One region of the Pseudomonas sp. S3_A09 genome, then DNA from elsewhere that is predicted to be linked to it. Evidence: predicted binding sites of a transcription regulator. Region 1 holds the regulator's gene; the other holds the start of a gene.

The links. Region 1 encodes FliA, which starts transcription of late flagellar genes. Its sites were predicted from a motif close to CTAAAGTTTNNNNNNNNNNNGCCGNTAA; they were not measured.
Region 2: the regulator FliA is predicted to act here: its motif matches at 2,200-2,227, upstream of flgM (flagellar biosynthesis anti-sigma factor FlgM).

What each region holds. Positions count from the first base shown of each region.
Region 1 is NZ_CP162752.1:781,165-785,373, reverse strand. It holds gene flhF (flagellar biosynthesis protein FlhF) at 1-783, shown strand, start outside; gene fleN (flagellar synthesis regulator FleN) at 890-1,723, shown strand; gene fliA (RNA polymerase sigma factor FliA) at 1,720-2,460, shown strand; gene AB4N92_RS03725 (chemotaxis response regulator CheY) at 2,629-3,003, shown strand; gene AB4N92_RS03720 (protein phosphatase CheZ) at 3,022-3,810, shown strand; gene AB4N92_RS03715 (chemotaxis protein CheA) at 3,822-4,209, shown strand, end outside.
Region 2 is NZ_CP162752.1:1,137,765-1,141,973, reverse strand. It holds gene AB4N92_RS05395 (MFS transporter) at 1-413, shown strand, start outside; gene AB4N92_RS05390 (flagellar brake protein) at 474-1,223, opposite strand; gene AB4N92_RS05385 (flagella synthesis protein FlgN) at 1,320-1,790, opposite strand; gene flgM (flagellar biosynthesis anti-sigma factor FlgM) at 1,839-2,162, opposite strand; gene flgA (flagellar basal body P-ring formation chaperone FlgA) at 2,304-3,068, opposite strand; gene AB4N92_RS05370 (chemotaxis protein CheV) at 3,161-4,093, shown strand; gene cheR (protein-glutamate O-methyltransferase CheR) at 4,138-4,209, shown strand, end outside.

The sequences.
Region 1 (4,209 bases):
TCCCGCGACCTGCTGGCCTTGACCACCGAAATCGAAGAGCCTCGCCAGGCTTGGCGCATGTTGCTGGCCCACCTGGCACGGATGATCGTTACCCCGGAAATCGAACCATTGGAAGAGGGCGGTGTGATCGCCATGGTCGGCCCTGCCGGCATGGGCAAGACCACCACCCTGGCCAAGCTGGCGGCCCGTTACGTACTCAAATACGGCGCACAGAATATCGCGCTGGTGAGCATGGACAGCTACCGTATTGGTGCCCAGGAGCAGCTCAAGACGCTGGGCCGTATTCTCAATGTATCGGTGACTCACGTCGACCCGGGCCAGTCCCTGGCCAACGCCCTCGACCCGCTGCTGCGCAAACGCGTGGTATTGATCGATACCGCCGGCCTGCAAGCCAGCGACCCGGCATTGCGCATGCAGCTTGAAAGCCTGGCCGGACGTGGCATCAAATCGAAAAACTACCTGGTGCTTGCAACCACCAGCCAGAAACAGGTTCTTACCGCTGCGTATCACAGCTACAAACGCTGCGGCCTGGCCGGTTGCATCCTCACCAAGCTCGACGAAACCGCGAGCCTGGGCGAGGTGTTGAGCCTGGCCATCAGTCATGAATTGCCGGTCGCTTACCTGACCGACGGGCCGCGGATCCCGGATGATCTGCATCTGCCGCGCCGTCATCAGTTGGTCAGCCGTGCAGTCAGCGTGCAAATGCAAGAAGAGCCTAGCGAGGAAGCGATGGCTGATATGTTCGCCGACCTTTATCACAACCCGGCAAAACGGGTCGGTTGAGGGCAGGATGAACACCGTGAAATGTATCTACATCGATGGTCTGCAAGCGATTCACGCGGCCAAGCCATGTAGCCTGCGTCTAAGCAAGACAAGGTAAAGAAATAAAATGGGCAGCATGCATCCCGTACAGGTGATCGCGGTGACCGGCGGCAAAGGTGGCGTCGGGAAAACTAACGTGTCAGTGAATTTGTCCCTGGCCCTGGCAGAGCTTGGCCGTCGCGTCATGCTGTTGGATGCTGACCTGGGCCTGGCGAACGTCGACGTTCTGCTGGGGCTGACGCCCAAACATACCCTTGCCGATGTGATCGAGGGCCGCTGCGAGCTGCGCGATGTGCTGCTGCAGGGCCCCGGTGGCATCCGCATCGTGCCGGCTGCCTCGGGCACCCAGAGCATGGTGCACCTGAGCCCGGCGCAGCATGCCGGCCTCATCCAGGCGTTCAGTGATATCGGCGATAACCTCGACGTGCTGGTGATTGACACCGCCGCCGGGATCGGCGAGTCCGTGGTCAGCTTCGTGCGCGCCGCGCAGGAAGTGTTGCTGGTGGTCTGCGACGAACCCACCTCGATCACCGACGCCTACGCCCTGATCAAACTGCTTAACCGTGACTACGGCATGAACCGCTTCCGCGTCTTGGCCAACATGGCCCAGAGCCCGCAGGAAGGGCGCAACCTGTTCGCCAAGTTGACCAAGGTCACGGATCGTTTCCTCGATGTCGCCTTACAATACGTCGGCGCAGTGCCCTACGACGAGTGTGTGCGCAAGGCTGTGCAAAAGCAGCGTGCAGTCTACGAAGCGTTCCCTCGTTCCAAGTGCGCATTGGCGTTCAAGGCTATTGCCCAGAAGGTCGATACCTGGCCGTTGCCCGCCAACCCACGGGGGCATCTGGAGTTTTTCGTCGAGCGATTGGTGCATCAGACGAGCGCAGGACCCGTGCTATGACAGCGACTGGCTACAACGCTTACAAGAGGTCTGCCCGTGACAGTCAGGGCGAGTTGATCGAGCGCTACGCGCCCTTGGTCAAGCGCATTGCCTACCACCTGCTGGCACGCCTGCCGGCCAGCGTCCAGGTCGAAGACCTGATCCAGGCGGGCATGATCGGCCTGCTCGAAGTGTCGACCAAATATGACGCGAGCAAGGGCGCGAGTTTCGAGACGTATGCGGGGATCCGTATCCGTGGTGCGATGCTTGATGAGGTGCGTAAAGGTGACTGGGCGCCGCGTTCGGTGCATCGCAATACGCGCATGGTCAGTGACGCAATTCGCGCAATTGAAGCAAAAACCGGTCGCGACGCTAAAGATCACGAAGTTGCGGCCGAACTCCAATTGAGTCTCGACGATTACTACGGGATTTTGAACGATACCTTGGGCAGCCGCCTGTTCAGTTTCGACGACCTGTTGCAGGACGGCGAACACGAAGGGCTGCACGAGGACGGCGCGAGCGCTCATATGGAGCCATCGCGTGACCTGGAAGATGAGCGTTTCCAGGGGGCGTTGGCGGACGCGATTGCCAATTTGCCGGAGCGTGAGCGACTGGTGTTGGCGTTGTACTACGACGAAGAGCTGAACCTCAAGGAAATCGGTGAGGTCCTGGGGGTCAGCGAGTCGCGGGTCAGCCAGTTGCACAGCCAGTGCGCAGCCCGCTTGCGGGGGCGTTTGGGAGAGTGGCGAGCGCGCTGACAGGCAGTGTGGGGACACTGCAGACGAGACCGTGAGGGCGACCAGCCTTCGCGGGTTCGACCCGTGGTGCCCTCGGCAGTCCTTTTTGTGTAATGCCTGTTGATTGAAATGGCGCGTCCAGGTGCTGGGCGCGTTTAAGACTGCTTGGAGGTCGAATTGGACAAGAACATGAAAATCCTCATCGTTGATGACTTCTCAACGATGCGGCGGATCATAAAAAACCTGTTGCGTGACCTTGGGTTCACTAACACGGTCGAGGCGGATGACGGCATTACGGCCATTCCGATCCTCAACAGCGGGAGCATCGACTTTCTGGTAACGGACTGGAACATGCCGGGCATGACCGGTATCGACTTGCTGCGCCACGTACGTGCTGACGAAAAGCTGCGCGGCCTGCCTGTGCTGATGGTGACCGCCGAAGCCAAGCGTGAGCAGATCATCGAAGCCGCCCAAGCTGGGGTAAACGGTTACGTGGTCAAGCCATTCACTGCATTGGCCTTGAAAGAGAAGATTGAAAAAATCTTCGACCGCATCGGTCATTGATGCTGCCACGGGGGAGCTATGGAGCATAAAGAATCATCGCAGGCCGACTTCGAGTCGACCCTGAAAAAGCATGCTCACCAGTTGGTCGAAAGCCTTGAAAAAGGTCAGTTCGGCGACGCGGTGCAGTTGATCCATGAGCTCAACCAGACCCGTGATCGCGGCCTGTACCAGGAAGTGGGCAAGCTCACACGCGAGCTGCACAGTGCGATCGTCAATTTCCAGATTGACCCACACATGCCCCAGGCTGAGGAAATCTCGCAGATCACTGATGCCACCGAACGCCTGTCCTATGTGGTCAGGCTGACTGAGGCAGCGGCCAACCGCACCATGGACCTGGTGGAAAACGCCACGCCTCTGGTCAACGGTATGGCCAACGAAGCCCAGGCCCTGAGCAACGACTGGGGCCGTTTCATGCGCCGCGAAGTCGGCGCTGAAGAGTTTCGTGAGTTGGCGCGTCGGGTCGAAGGGTTCTTGTCACGCAGCGAGCAGGAAAACCGCACGGTTTCCAGCAACCTCAACGACATTCTGCTCGCCCAGGATTACCAGGACCTCACCGGTCAGGTGATCAAGCGTGTGACCCAGTTGGTCACCGAAGTGGAAAGCAACTTGCTCAAATTGGTGCTTATGGCAGGCCAGGTTGACCGTTTTGCCGGCATTGAACATGACCGCGAAGCGATCCTCTCGGAAAAAGATCCAAAAAAACATCTCGCCAAGGGTGAAGGTCCGCAGATTCATGCCGATAAACGTGAAGACGTTGTATCGGGTCAAGATGATGTTGATGACCTGTTATCCAGTTTAGGCTTCTAAGGAGCACCCACATGAGCTTCGGCGCCGATGAAGAAATCCTTCAGGATTTCCTTGTAGAGGCCGGCGAAATTTTAGAGCAGTTGTCCGAGCAACTGGTCGAGCTGGAAAGCCGACCGGATGATGCGAACCTGCTCAATGCAATTTTTCGCGGTTTTCACACTGTAAAAGGGGGCGCCGGCTTCCTCCAGCTCCATGAGCTGGTGGAATGCTGCCACATTGCCGAGAACGTGTTCGACATCCTGCGCAAGGGTGAGCGTCACGTTGATTCGGAATTGATGGACGTGATTCTCGAAGCACTGGATGCGGTCAACGGCATGTTCAGCGAAGTCCGCGAACGTGCCCCGATCACCGCGGCCACTCCGGAACTGTTGGCTGCGCTGGCACGTTATGCGGAGCCCG
Region 2 (4,209 bases), 360 kb from region 1:
TCACGGCCATGCTGCTGGTGACCTACGGCGTCGGCGCCAGTATCGGGCCGTTGCTCGCCGGTGTGGTGATGAAGCTGTTCGGCAGCCAGATGCTGTATGCGTTTTTCAGCCTGTGTGCGTTGATCCTGGTGTGGCGTATTCGGCCCAAAGCGGTGACCAACCTGCATCAGGTGGACGATGCACCGTTGCACCACGTGGCGATGCCCGACAGCATGTCCAGCTCGCCGTTGGTAGCGGCACTTGATCCGCGGGTGGATGAGGCGGTGGTGCAGGAGCAAATGCAAACTGCGGTCCCGGAACCTGAGCCGGAAGCCGAGCCGGCCCCAGAAGTGGAGGAGCCAGCCTTTGTCGGGCCGCCTGAGCCTGTGGGGCCAGACGAGCATCCTCACGACTTGAGCAGGGCGCGCCCCTGAATGCAAAACGGGCAGATCCCATCAGGATCTGCCCGTTTTTTTTGCCGCGATCGTTAAGTGTTAAAAATCGTCGTCTTTGTCGAAGCGACGTGCTTCGCGTTGCAGTTGGTACACGAACCGCTCGACCTGGCGCTGCACCAAGCCGCTCATGTTGTGGAAGCGCACGCCGGCGAAGGTCGTGTTGATCTTCTCTTCGAAATGCAGGTAACGCAGTTCGACAGCGGTGGTCATGCTGCCAAAGGGCAGGGCGGCGATAAAACGGTCATAGACCTGGCCCAGTTGCAGTCGCTCGGAGATATCCCCTTCAAAGCGCAATTTGCAGCCAGTGGCGGAAATATCCAGCAGCTTGCCGCTGATAGGCGCCTTGAGCTTCTCGCCACCCAGCTCGATGTTGACCAGTTGTGCCAGCTTCAAGGCGGCGCGGAAGGCATTGCGGCGCTGATGGTAGACCACTTCGTCGGGCATGTTGCCGGTGTAGATGCGGTGGCCGTCCTTTTCGCTGATGCTCAGGCTGCCGTTGCTTTCCCAGGCAACGCGTACACCCTCGTGGAAGCCTTCGATGCGGAAGGGTTCACCGTTTTCCAGGTAGCGTTCGCCGTCACGGGGGATCATTTCATCCAGGGCCAGGGTGCCGCTGTCCCGATTGACGTCCACCAGGTAGCTCTGGAAGCGCTGGCTGCGTTCATGGAAGGTGATGATCAGCGGGTCATGGCTGTCTTGCAGCATCCGCAAAGTGCTGGCGATTTCCAGAGGGGTGGTGAGGACCTTGGGTGGCTGCGGAGCATCTTCCGCATTAAGGGCGTTGAACACGGTTCTTCCATCTCCAGACAAAATACGACTACACGCAAGAGCGGGCATTTTGCCAGTATGTGGCGCGCCTTGGATAGGTCGCGCTGTAATCCGGCGTCAGGCTTGGCTGCGGGTGCTTGGCTTGACCAGGCGCGAGGTGGAGCCTTGAGCGTTGTAAAGCGCCGGGGGCTCGCCGCCGTGAAGTATGCGCAACTGGTTGGCGGTCGTGGCTTGCTGAAGCTGGATCGACTGACCGTTGAGCAGGTTGGCTTCCTGGCACTGGGTGAGCAATTGATTGAGTTCTTTGCTCTGGGCCAGCAATTGATCGCCAACCGTGGAGTGGCTGGCCAACTGTGCCAGGCCGTCATGGTCTGCCGGCAGGCCCAGGCTGGTCAGGATCTGGCTGCGTTTCTTGCCGTGCTGTTCCAGCAGGACAATCAGCGATTGCTTGCGCGCCAGGATTTCTTCCAACAGGGGCATGTCTCGGCCGTAGAGGGCCAGGGATTCCTCCCTGAGCAGCTCGAGCAGCTGTTGTGTCGGCGCTAGATCATCAATGATCAGTTGAAGCAGATTTTCGTCGTGATGCATGGCTGGCCTTGGGGTTTAAGCGTCCAAAAGCCCGGCGCAGGCCTTTGCCTAGCGCTCGGCTTCGAAATTAAGCAGCTTGCTGGCTACACGGTTGCTGTCGACTTGATAGCTGCCATCGGCGATTGCCTGTTTCAATTCGGCCACACGGGCTTTATTGACCACCGGTTGATCGCGCAGCGAGTCAGTGACCTTCTGCAACTGTTGAGCCTCATTGCTCAGGTGTACGGATTCCCCGCTCTGGCTGGCGCTGGCCTGTTCCGCCTTGGCAGGCAGTGGCTGGGCCTTGGCTTCTACGCTGTCCTTGGTGCCAGTAGCTCGCGTAGGGGCCGACGTGGTCGGGGTGTTATTTAAACGACTGAAATCGATGACCATGATCAAAAAACCTCTGGGTATTTGGACGCTTGCCATGTTTTCGGCCATACCCGGACAAACTTTAGGCGCGAATGACAATAAATCTCCGCACGGCACTTCTCATGCACAGTGTAGGAAAACCCAGCGTCCTGTACCAGTAATCTATAACGCGACCTCGACTTGCCCAGGGGCTGTCACCCGCGCTTTGATCACGCGGTTGGAGTTGAGGTTCTTGACGCGAATCTGTTCGCTCATGCCGCCGTTGGACAGCGCTTCCCCCGGCATCTTCACTTGAAGCGCACCGCTGCTGGCGGAAATCACCACTTGGTCGCCCTTGCGAATCACCTCGGCTTGCTCAAGATGCACCAGAGTGATGACTTGGTCAGTGACCACTGGTCGGGTCAATTTTTGCCCGATGGCCTGGTCGAGGGACGTCAGGTAGCCCTGGCTGATCATGCTGATGTCGCGTTCGCGTAGTACAACGTCCTCAAAATCGATGATCCCGGTGCGCTTGAGTGGGCGAGCCACCACCACTACATCACGGAACAGCTTCACCTGGGCCGGCACGAACACCGTCCAGGGCGAGGCGCCGTCGCAGCGCACCTTGACCGTCACCCGGCCAATCGGCTGAGCGGGGCTTTCCAGGGTGGCTGTCAATTCCTTGTCGCACTTTGGCATGCGCAAGCGCGGGTCCAGTTGGTTGACCTGGATTTCATAACGCCCCGGTGTCTGGGTGGTCGCCAGATAATCTTCTACAGTGAACTCAAGAAAGCCTTGGGTGACGCCGATAAGTAGATCAGGCAAGGTGACGTTGTCCGCACGGGCCGTAGTGCCCAGGCCTAGGGCAAGCAACACCAGCGGTGCGCAGAGCAATCTGCGAAACCGTGTCAGGATGGGGCGTCGGGAAACTGTCGTTTTAATATCCATGACCAATAAATAGCAAAGGCCGTGCCGTTTAGCGTTGGTGCGCGTCACTGCCCTTATAGGTATGGCCAAAGGTTCAGCGTGGGAGTCAAGGCATGGCAGGAGTAATGGATTCAGTAAACCAGCGCACACAGCTGGTAGGGCAGAATCGCCTGGAGTTGTTGCTTTTTCGCCTGGATGGCAAGCAGCTGTATGGCATCAACGTGTTCAAGGTGCGGGAAGTGCTGCAATGCCCCAAGTTGACGATCATGCCCAAGTCCAGCCCGGTGGTGTGTGGCGTTGCCAACATCCGTGGTGCGACGATCCCGATTCTTGACCTGGCCCTGGCCACGGGTTCGGCAGGATTGCAGGACCGTGAGAGCCCGTTCGTTATCATTACCGAGTACAACACCAAGACCCAGGGTTTTCTGGTGCGCTCGGTGGAGCGCATCGTCAACATGAACTGGGAAGAGATCCATCCGCCGCCCAAGGGCACCGGTCGCGATCACTACCTCACGGCGGTGACACGGGTGGATAACCAGTTGGTGGAAATCATCGACGTGGAGAAGATCCTCGCCGAAGTGGCGCCGACCTCGGAAACGATTTCCGTGGGGGTGGTGGACGCCGAAACCGCGCACAAGGCCGTTTCCCTGCGGGTGCTGACGGTGGACGACTCCTCGGTGGCGCGTAAACAGGTGACCCGTTGCCTGCAGACCGTCGGCGTGGAGGTAGTGGCCCTCAACGACGGTCGCCAAGCGTTGGATTACCTGCGCAAGCTGGTGGACGACGGCAAGAAGCCGGAAGAAGAATTCTTGATGATGATCTCCGACATCGAGATGCCGGAAATGGACGGCTACACCCTCACGGCCGAGATACGCAACGATCCACGCATGCAAAAATTGCACATCATCCTGCATACTTCGTTGTCGGGGGTATTCAACCAGGCGATGGTCAAGAAGGTCGGTGCCGATGACTTCCTGGCCAAATTCCGTCCTGATGACCTGGCATCCCGGGTAGTCGACCGGATCAAGGCAGCAGATCACGGCTAGGGGGCATTTCCCCTGGCGGTCACACGATTTAAGAGGCGGTATCATTGTCTACGGGTAATTTGGATTTCGAGCAGTTCCGGGTCTTCCTGGAAAAAGCCTGTGGCATATTGCTCGGT